3 regions of the Actinomadura citrea genome follow, and region 2 is predicted to be linked to each of the others. Evidence: riboswitches for the same ligand, from Rfam matches in the RefSeq annotation. Region 2 holds a riboswitch; each other region holds the start of a gene.
The links. A riboswitch is a leader RNA that binds a small molecule or an ion and turns the genes downstream of it on or off. The one in region 2 is predicted to bind thiamine pyrophosphate.
Positions count from the first base shown of each region.

Region 1: linked by a shared signal. The riboswitch ahead of thiO (glycine oxidase ThiO) and the one ahead of BJ999_RS01410 (purine-cytosine permease family protein) in region 2 are both predicted to bind thiamine pyrophosphate.
Region 3: linked by a shared signal. The riboswitch ahead of thiC (phosphomethylpyrimidine synthase ThiC) and the one ahead of BJ999_RS01410 (purine-cytosine permease family protein) in region 2 are both predicted to bind thiamine pyrophosphate.

Region 1 is NZ_JACCBT010000001.1:3,056,983-3,060,232, reverse strand. Features, by position in the region: gene BJ999_RS14425 (Rv2175c family DNA-binding protein) at 1-334, opposite strand, end outside; gene BJ999_RS14420 (NAD(P)/FAD-dependent oxidoreductase) at 393-1,628, opposite strand; TPP riboswitch at 1,721-1,834, shown strand; gene thiO (glycine oxidase ThiO) at 1,824-2,951, shown strand; gene thiS (sulfur carrier protein ThiS) at 2,948-3,148, shown strand; gene BJ999_RS14405 (thiazole synthase) at 3,151-3,250, shown strand, end outside.
Region 2 is NZ_JACCBT010000001.1:270,852-274,101, forward strand. Features, by position in the region: gene BJ999_RS01395 (LURP-one-related/scramblase family protein) at 1-211, shown strand, start outside; gene BJ999_RS01400 (SSI family serine proteinase inhibitor) at 338-799, opposite strand; gene BJ999_RS01405 (rhodanese-like domain-containing protein) at 847-1,182, shown strand; TPP riboswitch at 1,257-1,373, shown strand; gene BJ999_RS01410 (purine-cytosine permease family protein) at 1,366-2,712, shown strand; gene BJ999_RS01415 (sensor histidine kinase) at 2,777-3,250, shown strand, end outside.
Region 3 is NZ_JACCBT010000001.1:4,443,706-4,446,955, reverse strand. Features, by position in the region: gene BJ999_RS20740 (sensor histidine kinase) at 1-106, opposite strand, end outside; gene BJ999_RS20735 (hypothetical protein) at 282-1,277, shown strand; TPP riboswitch at 1,328-1,441, shown strand; gene thiC (phosphomethylpyrimidine synthase ThiC) at 1,437-3,203, shown strand.

The DNA.
Region 1 (3,250 bases), 2.8 Mb from region 2:
CCCGGTTCTCGGTGAGCGCGTCCACCGGCGTCCCCGGCAGCGTGTCGTCGGCCGTGAACAGCCACCGGATCGTCTCGGCGTCGTCGAAGCCGGCGTCCGACAGGAGGGTCAGGGTACCGGGAAGACCCTTGATGACCTGGCCGTCCTTGATGAAGGCCGCGGGCACCATCGGCTCCCCGCCGCGGCGCACCGCGAGGATGCGGTGCTCGTGGATGAGCTGCTTGATCCGGTTGGGCCTGATCCCGAGTCTCTCGGCGGTCTCCCCGAGGGTGAGCCACTCGCCGGCCAGGGCGTCGGTGCGGGGGTCCAGTGCGCTGTCAACGGTTGCGTGCATCTGCGTCACGCCCCCTTGCTACCACGCCTTCGGAAGACTCAAACCCGCTGCGCAGCCGTTACGTCCCCGCCGATCGCTCTGCGCGAACAGCCTGCCGGACGGGGACGTCCGGGTCGGCGATCGCCTCCGGATCCACCGGCGTCCCGGCGGCGATCACACGCCTCGCCTGCACCAGGTCGCGGGGCCGGCCGACGGTGAGGATCGCGTCGAGGCGGTCGCCGGTCAGCCACGCCACCGCCCACCTGGGGTCGGACGGGTCGCCCCTGCGCACGAGCCGCTCGGACGCCGAGTGGTCGCCCGCGTACTGGACCATGCGCCCGAACTGCTCCGACCAGAAGTACGGGGCGGCGTCGTACACGGCGTCCCGGCCGAGGAGGGCCGCGGCGGCGACCTCGGGGGCGTTCAGCGCGGTGTCCCAGTGCTCGACGAGGAGCCGCCGCCCGTAGCGGTGCGACCACCAGGCGGCGCAGTCGCCGACCGCCACGACGTCCGGACGCAGCGCCCCGGTGTCCTCCTCGCCCATGTAGGTCCGGAACGAGCCGTCGGTGACGACGCCGCGCTCCAGCAGCAGCCCGGAGCCCTCCAGCCACGACAGGACGGGCCGCACCCCGACGCCGACGACCACCTCGTCGGCGTCGACGCGGCCGCCGCCGGCGAGGGCGAGGCCCCCGTCGCGCACCTCCGCGACCTTGACCCCGGTCCGCAGTTCGACGCCGGCCTCGGCGTACCAGGGGGCGGTGAGCGCGCCGACCTCGGGCCCGATCGCGCCCGCCAGCGGGGTGTCGGCCGCCTCCACGACGGTGACCGCGCAGCCCCGGCGGGCCGCGGTGGTGGCGACCTCGGCGCCGATCCAGCCCGCCCCGACGATCACGATGCGGGCGCCCGCGGTGAGCCGGGCGCGCAGGTCGCGCGCCTCGTCGATCGTGCGCAGCACGTGCTGGCGCCCCTCTCCCGGCAGCGTGATCGGGGCGGCGCCGGTCGCGATCACGAGCCCGTCGAAGGGCAGGTCGCCCGCCGTGGACTCCACCGTTCCGCCCCGTCCGGGCTCGTCCAGCCGCAGGCCGGTGGCGCGCTCGCCGAGCAGCAGCTCGCAGCGCAGCGCGTCCCAGTCGGCGTCGACGGTCGTGTCGTCGGACTCGCCCGCGAGGACGGCCTTCGACAGCGGCGGCCGGTCGTAGGGCCGGTGCCGCTCCGCCGACACGAGGGTCAGCGCACCCTCGTACCCCTTGCTCCGCAGGGCCTCCACGGCGCGCACGCCGGCCAGCCCGCCACCCACGACGATGACCCTCTCCATGAAGGTCACCCTAACGGGCGGCGATCCGGGGATGGACAGGTGTCCAGGCAGTTGCCCGGTTCGCCGAGGTCGTAAGGTGGGGGCAGCAGAACAGCACAGAGCGCGGGAGTCCGGTGCGACCGGGCTGAGAGGGCGGCTGAACGGGCCGCCGACCGCCACGACCTGATCCGGATCATGCCGGCGAAGGGAGCGCGCATGCAGATCGTCATCATCGGCGCCGGGGTGATCGGCCTGGCCACCGCCTGGCGCACCGCCGCCGGCGGCGCCGCCGTGACGCTCGTCGATCCCGCGCCCGCGTCCGGGGCGTCCTCCGTGGCGGCGGGCATGCTCACCCCGGTCAGCGAGCTGACCTACGGCGAGGAGCCGCTGCTGCGGCTCGGCCTCGCCTCCCGCGACCGGTACGGCGCCTTCGTCGCCGAACTGGAGGAGCTGACCGGCCTGGAGACCGGCTACCGCACCGACGGGATCCTCGAGGTCGCCTTCGACTCCGACGACCTGCGGCACCTGGACGACCTGCGCCGCTTCCAGGAGGACCTGGGCATCCCCGCCGAGGCGCTCACCGGCCGCGAGTGCCGGCGGCTGGAGCCGATGCTCGCGCCCGGCGTGCGCGGCGGCCTGCTCGCCCCCGAGGACGGCTCGGTCGACCCCCGCCGCCTCGCCCCGGCGCTGCTGGCGGCGTGCGAGCGGCTGGGGGTCCGGCTCGTCCGGCGGCGGGCCGAGCGCGTCGTCGTCGAGAACGGTGCCGCCGCCGGCGTGGGCCTGGACGACGGCACCGTGATCCCCGCGGACCGGGTGCTGCTGGCCGCGGGGCCGTGGTCGGGCGACCTCGGCGGCCTGCCTCCCGGGACCGTTCCACCCGTCCGCCCGGTCAAGGGCCAGGTGATCCGGCTGCGCACCCGCGCGCCGTTCCTGCGGCGGGCGACCCGCGGCCTCGTCCGGGGGTCGTCGGTCTACCTGGTGCCGCGTGCGGACGGTGAGATCGTCCTCGGCGCCACGCAGGAGGAGCTGGGCTTCGACACGCGCGTCACCGCCGGCGGGCTGTGGGAGCTGCTGCGCGACGCCCGCGAGCTGCTGCCCGGCATCACCGAGCTGGAGTTCGCGGAGGTCCGCGCCGGGCTGCGGCCCGGCTCCCCCGACAACGCGCCCGTGATGGGCCCGACCGCGCTGCCCGGGCTGCTCGTGGGCACCGGGCACTTCCGCAACGGCATCCTGCTCACGCCGGTGAGCGCCGACATCCTGTCCGCGATGCTGCTGGACGGGCCCGTCCCCGAGGTCGCCGGGCCGTTCGCCCCCGACCGCTTCTCCCCCGAGGTGAGCGCATGAAGGTGATCGTCAACGGTGAGGCGCGCGAGCTGCCCGACGGCGCGAGCGTGGCCGAGGTCGTCGCGTCCGTCACGGCCGTCGCGACGGGCGTGGCGGCGGCGCTGAACGACGAGGTCGTCCGGCGCGCGGAGTGGGAGGCCACGCCCCTGCGGGACGCCGACCGCATCGAAGTGCTGACCGCGGTCCAGGGAGGTTGAGGATGGACACCGGAAAAGCGGGCCCCGCAGAAGCGGGCACCGACGGGCTGGTCATCGCGGGCGAGGAGCTGGGCTCGCGGCTGATCATGGGAACGGGCGGGG
Region 2 (3,250 bases):
CACCGACTGGCAGCAGCAGGAGCTCGCCCGGATCCAGCGCGGCTTCGACGGGATGGGCGAGTTCCTCTCCCAGGTGTTCACCGGGGCCGACCGCTACGTCCTGCGCCTGCACGTCCAGTTGCAGGAGCCGATGCGCACGCTCGTGCTGGCCTGCCCGCTGGCGTTCGACACCGCCGTCGCCCAGAACCGCAGCATCGGCGGCTGGCTCTGACCGGCGGCCGCACGCGCCGTGAGACGGGTCAGGCCCCGGCGGGCGCCGGGGCCTGACCTTCGGGTCGTGAACGGAGCCGGAACGGGGATGGCTCGTCCGGATGGATCGAGATGGGTCGGGACGGGGTCAGCGGACCTTCGGGACGTTCCCGAAGACCGGGCCGATCTGGCTCCAGCGGTGCAGCTGGCAGCCGTCGTCACGGGTGAACGTGGTGTCGATCTGCTTGCCCTGCCAGGTGCCCTTGACCGTGGCGATCTCCGGACCGCCGTAGATCTCGGTGCACATCTGGTCCTTGGGGACGGGTGTGAAGGGTTCCTTGACCTTGGTGAGCGCCGCGCAGGCGCCCGCCGCCTCGGGATGGTCGCCGCCGGGCGGGTCGCAGGTCAGCCGCCAGGTCTTGGCGGGCGCCTCCTTGGAGGCCTTGACCTGCACGGTCAGCGTGTCCGCCGGTGAGCCGGACGGCTGCACGGATGTCGTGCCCGAAGGTGCTCCGGCGGAGTTCCCGTTTGCCTGTTCGTCGCCGCAGGCGGCCGTGGACAGGAGCATGGCCAGCCCGGGCGCTGCCAAAAGGAGCGTCCGATACCGCATGCGTGATTCGACGCAGGGGGGCTTCGCGCGGTTCCATGGGGGGTGTGATGAATTTCGGGGAAGACGTACCGGCCGTGGTCGCCGCGGACGTTCCGCAGGACGGCTACCTGCTGGACGTCCGGGAACAGGACGAGTGGGACGCGGGCCACGCGCCCGCGGCGGTCCACATCCCCATGCGCCAGCTCGGCGACCGCGCGGGGGAGGTCCCGCGCGACCGGGAGGTCTATGTGATCTGCCGGTCCGGGGCACGGTCCGCGCAGGTCACGTCCGCGTTGAACCAGGCGGGGTGGCTGGCGAGGAACGTCGACGACGGCATGCACGGGTGGGCCGAGGCCGGGCGCCCGATGGAGGGTGCGGGGGACGGCCCGCCCTACGTCGCGTGATCTAACGGATGTTGTGTGATCTGACCCGGATGCCCCCTTTTAGGGCGTGACGGGCGGTTGTACGATCGGGCCTGACCGATAACCGCGGGAGCTCGGGCCACAGCCGGGCTGAGAGGGCGGCCTCCAAGGCGTCGCCGACCGCATGAACCTGTCCGGGTAATGCCGGCGTAGGGAGCGTGTCCCGTGACGTCTGATGTCGACAAGCGCCCTCAGGGCGAGCACGCCCGCGACGAGGTCCCGTACACCCTCGACGAGCCGGCCCCCAAGGTCCTCGGATTCTGGGACCAGAGCGCCTTCTGGGGGAACCTCGGCGTCAGCCTTCTGGCCTTCTCCGGCGCCTACACCGTCCTCGCGCCGGACGCCGACGGCCGGCCGACGATCTCGATCATGGCGGGCATCGTCGCGATGGCCGTCGGGACGATCCTCGGCGGGCTGATGCTCGGCCTCGCCGCCGTGCCGGGCGCGCGCACCGGGCAGCCCGCGATGGTGCTGCTGCGCGGCCTGTTCGGCGCGAAGCTGTCGTACGCGCCGACCGTCCTCAACATCGCCCAGCTCGTCGGGTGGGGCACCTTCGAGCTGATCGTCATCGCCGACGCCGCCCGCGAGCTGTGGGACGGCGTCCCGCGCTGGGGCTACGTGGTCGCCGCCGGCGCGGTCACGACCGTGCTGACGGTCTGGCCGCTCGGCTCGGTGCGGTTGCTGCGCCGCTACGTGACCGTCGCGGTGGCGATCGCGCTCGTGTACTTCTACGTCCGGCTCGTCCGGGAGCCGCTGCCCGACCTGACGCAGGGCTCGTGGGGCGGGTTCTGGCTCGGCGCGGACGCCGCGCTCGCCGTGTCGATCTCCTGGGTCCCGGTCGCCGCCGACTACACCCGGCACGCGCGCACCGAGCGCGGGGCGTTCGGCGCCGCGGCCGTCGGCTACTCCGTCACGCAGATCGTCGCCTACGTCCTCGGGCTGCTCGCGCTGGCGCTGGTCGCGGGCGACTCGGGCAAGATCTTCGACCCGTTCCTCGGCGCCTCGCTGGGCGTGGTGTTCTTCGCGGTGTTCGTGCTGCGGGAGGCCGACCAGTCGTTCGCCGACACCTACTCCACCGCGGTGTCGATCCAGAACCTGTTCCCCCGGGCCGACCGCCGGGTGCTGAGCGTCGCGCTCGGCATCGGCATCACCGTGCTCGCGCTGGTCCTGGACATCGGCGACTACGCCGGCTTCCTGTCACTGATCGGATCGGTGTTCGTGCCGATGCTCGGCGTCCTCGCCGCCGACTTCTTCCTCGGCCGCCGCCGGGCGGGCGGCTGGGACGTCTCGCGGACCGCGCCGTCCCGCTGGGGCATGATCGCGGCATGGGCGATCGGGTTCGTCGTCTACCAGCTCGTCAACCCGGGCACGGTCGCCCGCTGGACCGCGTTCTGGTCGGACGTCCGGGACGCGCTGCACTTCACGCCGCAGACGTGGATGAGCGCCTCGCTGCTGTCGTTCCTGGTCGCAGGGGTCGCGGCCCTGCTCATCGGCAGGCTTACCAGACGGTAAGGTTTGGGTCGAAAGCAAGTTTCGGCGCAAGTTGCCCGGCGGCAGGCCGGAGTGCGGTGGCACGATGACAGACGTGTATCAGCACGTGCACGATCCGATCGCGCGGGCCGTCATCGAGAGCGCCGCCGACGCGATCGTAGCCGTGGACCAGCGGCACCGGGTCACCGTGTGGAACCCGGCGGCCGAGCGCATGTTCGGCTGGAGCGCCGAGGAGGTGCTCGGCCGGGTCCCGCCGATCGTCCCCGACGAGCTGAAGGCCGAGCACAACGCCGTCCAGGAGCGGCTCCTCACCCGGCCCGGCGGCGAGGGCGACGGCGACGGCGGGCAGATCTCGATCGCCACCCGCCGCTTCCACCGCGGCGGACGGCTCATCGACGTCCGCATCGACACGAGCCTGCTGAAGGATCCGAGCGGCACGCTGCTCGGCTGGGTCGGGGTGTACCACCCGGTCGAGGACGACGAGATCGTCCAGCACCGCATGACCGAGCGGGCCCGGCTCGTCCGGCGGCTGAACGACATCGTCGCCGACCTCGGCGCC
Region 3 (3,250 bases), 4.2 Mb from region 2:
CCCGGACGCCCGGCCACAGCACGGCGGCGGCCGCCGCCGCCCCCGCGAGCGCCGACGCCGCCAGGACGTCCCTCACCGTCACATCGCCCCGGGGCACCGTCACCACGCGCCCATTCTCCCCCACTCGCGTGATCCGCGCACCGCGGCCCGCGCCCACGCGAATGATCTTTCCCGGCGGCGCCTGCGGGGCCGGAGGCCCGCCCTATAGTTCTGCAGACCCCGTCACGAAGGGCTGACAGTTGTCCGTCCCCCCGCCTGCTGTCCCCTCGCCCGGACTCCGGATGACGCTCGGCGCGCGAGCCTACCGATGGCCGTTCCGCGCCCTTCTCGCCGCGCTCGCGGCCGGCGCGGCCCTCGTCCTGGCGACCCGCCCCGGCACCGGAATCCTCGATCCGGACAAGGCCCGCCAGATCCTGCCGCCCTGCGGCGGCGGCTGCCTGCTCGCCGCCCTCGCCGCCGTCCTCTGGGCGGCCCGGCTCCACCGGACCCGCCTCATCGTGAGCATCGGCGAGAAGGGGGTGGTCCTCCGCCGCGGCAGGCGGGAGGCGGCCGTCCCGGCCGGAGCCGTGGACGCGGTAGGGATCAGGTGGCCCGTCGGCGACCCGGTTTGGACGCTCTGGCTCGACCCGGAGCAGGCGCCGGTCGCCGCGGCCGTCGCCGAGGTCGAGGGGAATGCGGTGGCGCTGCTCGCCGGCGGGTCGCTCCCGTCCGGATGGCTCCCGGCCGTCCGGACCGCGACCACGGGCATCCTCGGCGCCGCCTGGCGCGTCGTCGACGATGAGGGCGAGGAGGTGCCGCCGCCCGCGGACGGCGCCCTGGCCCAGGCCCGCCACCTGGTCGTGGACGGCAGGGGCCGGTACCGCGACCGGCGCGGCGGCGCGGTCCTCGCCGTGGCCTGCGGCCGGCGCGGCGGGCGGACCATCGTGCTGTGCGACCCCCACGCCGCCGCGCTGCTGGTGTTCCGGGGCCCGTCCTGGCTGCCGGGCCGCGACCGCGTGCGCGTCCTCGACGCGGACGGCCGCCCCCTCGGATTCGTGCGCGGCCGGCGCGAGCCGTCCTTCCACACCGCCGGCGGGATGCTCCTCGGCAGCACCCGCGCGACCGGCGACGGCCACGTCGTCACCGGCATCGACGGCCGGCACTCGGCCACGCTGCGCATCGGCGACGGCGACGGCGCTGAGGCCCGGATGGAGTTGGAGCGGTCGCCGTCCGCCCCGGACCCCCTCCGCACCCTGGCCCTCGCCCTGCCCGTCGCGATCCGCGCGGGCGCGTTCTAGCCCATGGACGGCGGTTGCGGCAAGCGGGGCCGCGCGGGTTAACGTCGTGGGCGACAGATCGCGGGGGCCCGGCGTACCGGGCTGAGATAGCGGCTGGGACGGCCGCTGACCGCATGAACCTGACCGGGTAATGCCGGCGTAGGGAGAGATCGAGTCGTCATGACCGAACCTGTGGTTCCAGCTGCCCGCAAGACCTACCTCCAGGGCTCGCGCCCGGAGATCCGGGTCCCGATGCGGGAGGTGCCGCTGACCAACGGCGACGTCGTCGTCCTGTACGACACGTCCGGGCCGTCCACCGATCCCGAGCAGGAGACCGACGTGCGCAGGGGGCTGCCGCCGCTGCGGGAGTCCTGGATCGCCGAGCGCGGCGACACCGCCCCCTACCAGGGCCGGGCGGCGCGCCCCGAGGACGACGGGCGCCGGTCGTCGGCCCCTGCCGTCCCCGCGGGCGGGGGAGGCCGCCTCCCCCAGGCCGACGGCGAGGGCGTCCTGCCGCGCCGGCCGCGGCGCGCCACCGGCGGCGCGGTGACGCAGCGCGCCTACGCGCGGCGCGGGGAGATCACGCCGGAGATGGAGTTCGCCGCGCTTCGCGAGGGCGTGGCCCCGGAGTTCGTCCGGGACGCGCTGGCCGCCGGCCGCGCGGTGCTGCCCGCCAACGTCAACCATCCCGAGATCGAGCCGATGGTCATCGGGCGCGACTTCCTGGTCAAGGTCAACGCCAACATCGGCAACTCGGCCGTCGCGTCCTCGATCGAGGACGAGGTCGAGAAGATGACGTGGGCGACCCGCTGGGGCGCCGACACGATCATGGACCTGTCGACCGGCCGCGACATCCACACCACGCGCGAGTGGATCCTGCGCAACTCGCCCGTGCCGGTCGGGACCGTCCCGCTGTACCAGGCGGTGGAGAAGGTCGGCGGCGACCCGGCGGAACTCACCTACGAGGTCTTCCGCGACACCGTGATCGAGCAGGCGGAGCAGGGCGTGGACTACATGACCGTCCACGCCGGGGTGCTGCTGTCCTACGTGCCGCTGACGGCACGGCGCAAGACGGGGATCGTGTCGCGGGGCGGATCGATCATGGCGGCCTGGTGCCTGGCGCACCACGAGGAGAACTTCCTCTACACCCGTTTCGAGGAGCTCTGCGAGATCTTCGCCGCCTACGACGTGACCTGGTCGCTCGGGGACGGGCTGCGTCCCGGCTCCGTCGCGGACGCCAACGACGAGGCCCAGTTCGCCGAGCTGCGCACCCAGGGCGACCTGACGCGGATCGCGGCGCGGTTCGGCAACCAGGTGATGAACGAGGGTCCCGGGCACGTCCCGATGCACAAGATCAAGGAGAACGTGGACCTGCAGCAGGAGTGGTGCGACGGCGCGCCGTTCTACACGCTCGGGCCGCTGACCACCGACATCGCGCCCGGCTACGACCACATCACCTCGGCGATCGGCGCCGCGATGATCGGCTGGCACGGCACCGCGATGCTCTGCTACGTCACGCCGAAGGAGCATCTCGGGCTGCCGGACCGCGAGGACGTCAAGGCCGGCGTGATCGCCTACAAGATCGCCGCGCACGCCGCCGATCTCGCCAAGGGCCATCCGGGCGCGCAGGCGTGGGACGACGCGCTGTCGGAGGCGCGGTTCGACTTCCGCTGGGAGGACCAGTTCAACCTGTCCCTGGACCCCGGCACCGCCCGCGCGTTCCATGACGCGACTCTGCCGGCGGCGCCGGCGAAGACCGCGCACTTCTGCTCGATGTGCGGCCCGCACTTCTGCTCCATGAAGATCACGCGGGACGTGCGGCGGTTCGCGGCCGAGCGCGGCCTCGCCGACGGGGAGGCCCTCGCCGCAGGGATGCGGGAGAAGGCCGAGGAGTTCAGGGCCGCCGGCGGCCGGGTGAACCTCCCGATCTCGTCCGCCGACGCCTGACCGGCCGCAACACCACAGGAACGCCGGGAAGAGCGCAGGGCCCGCCG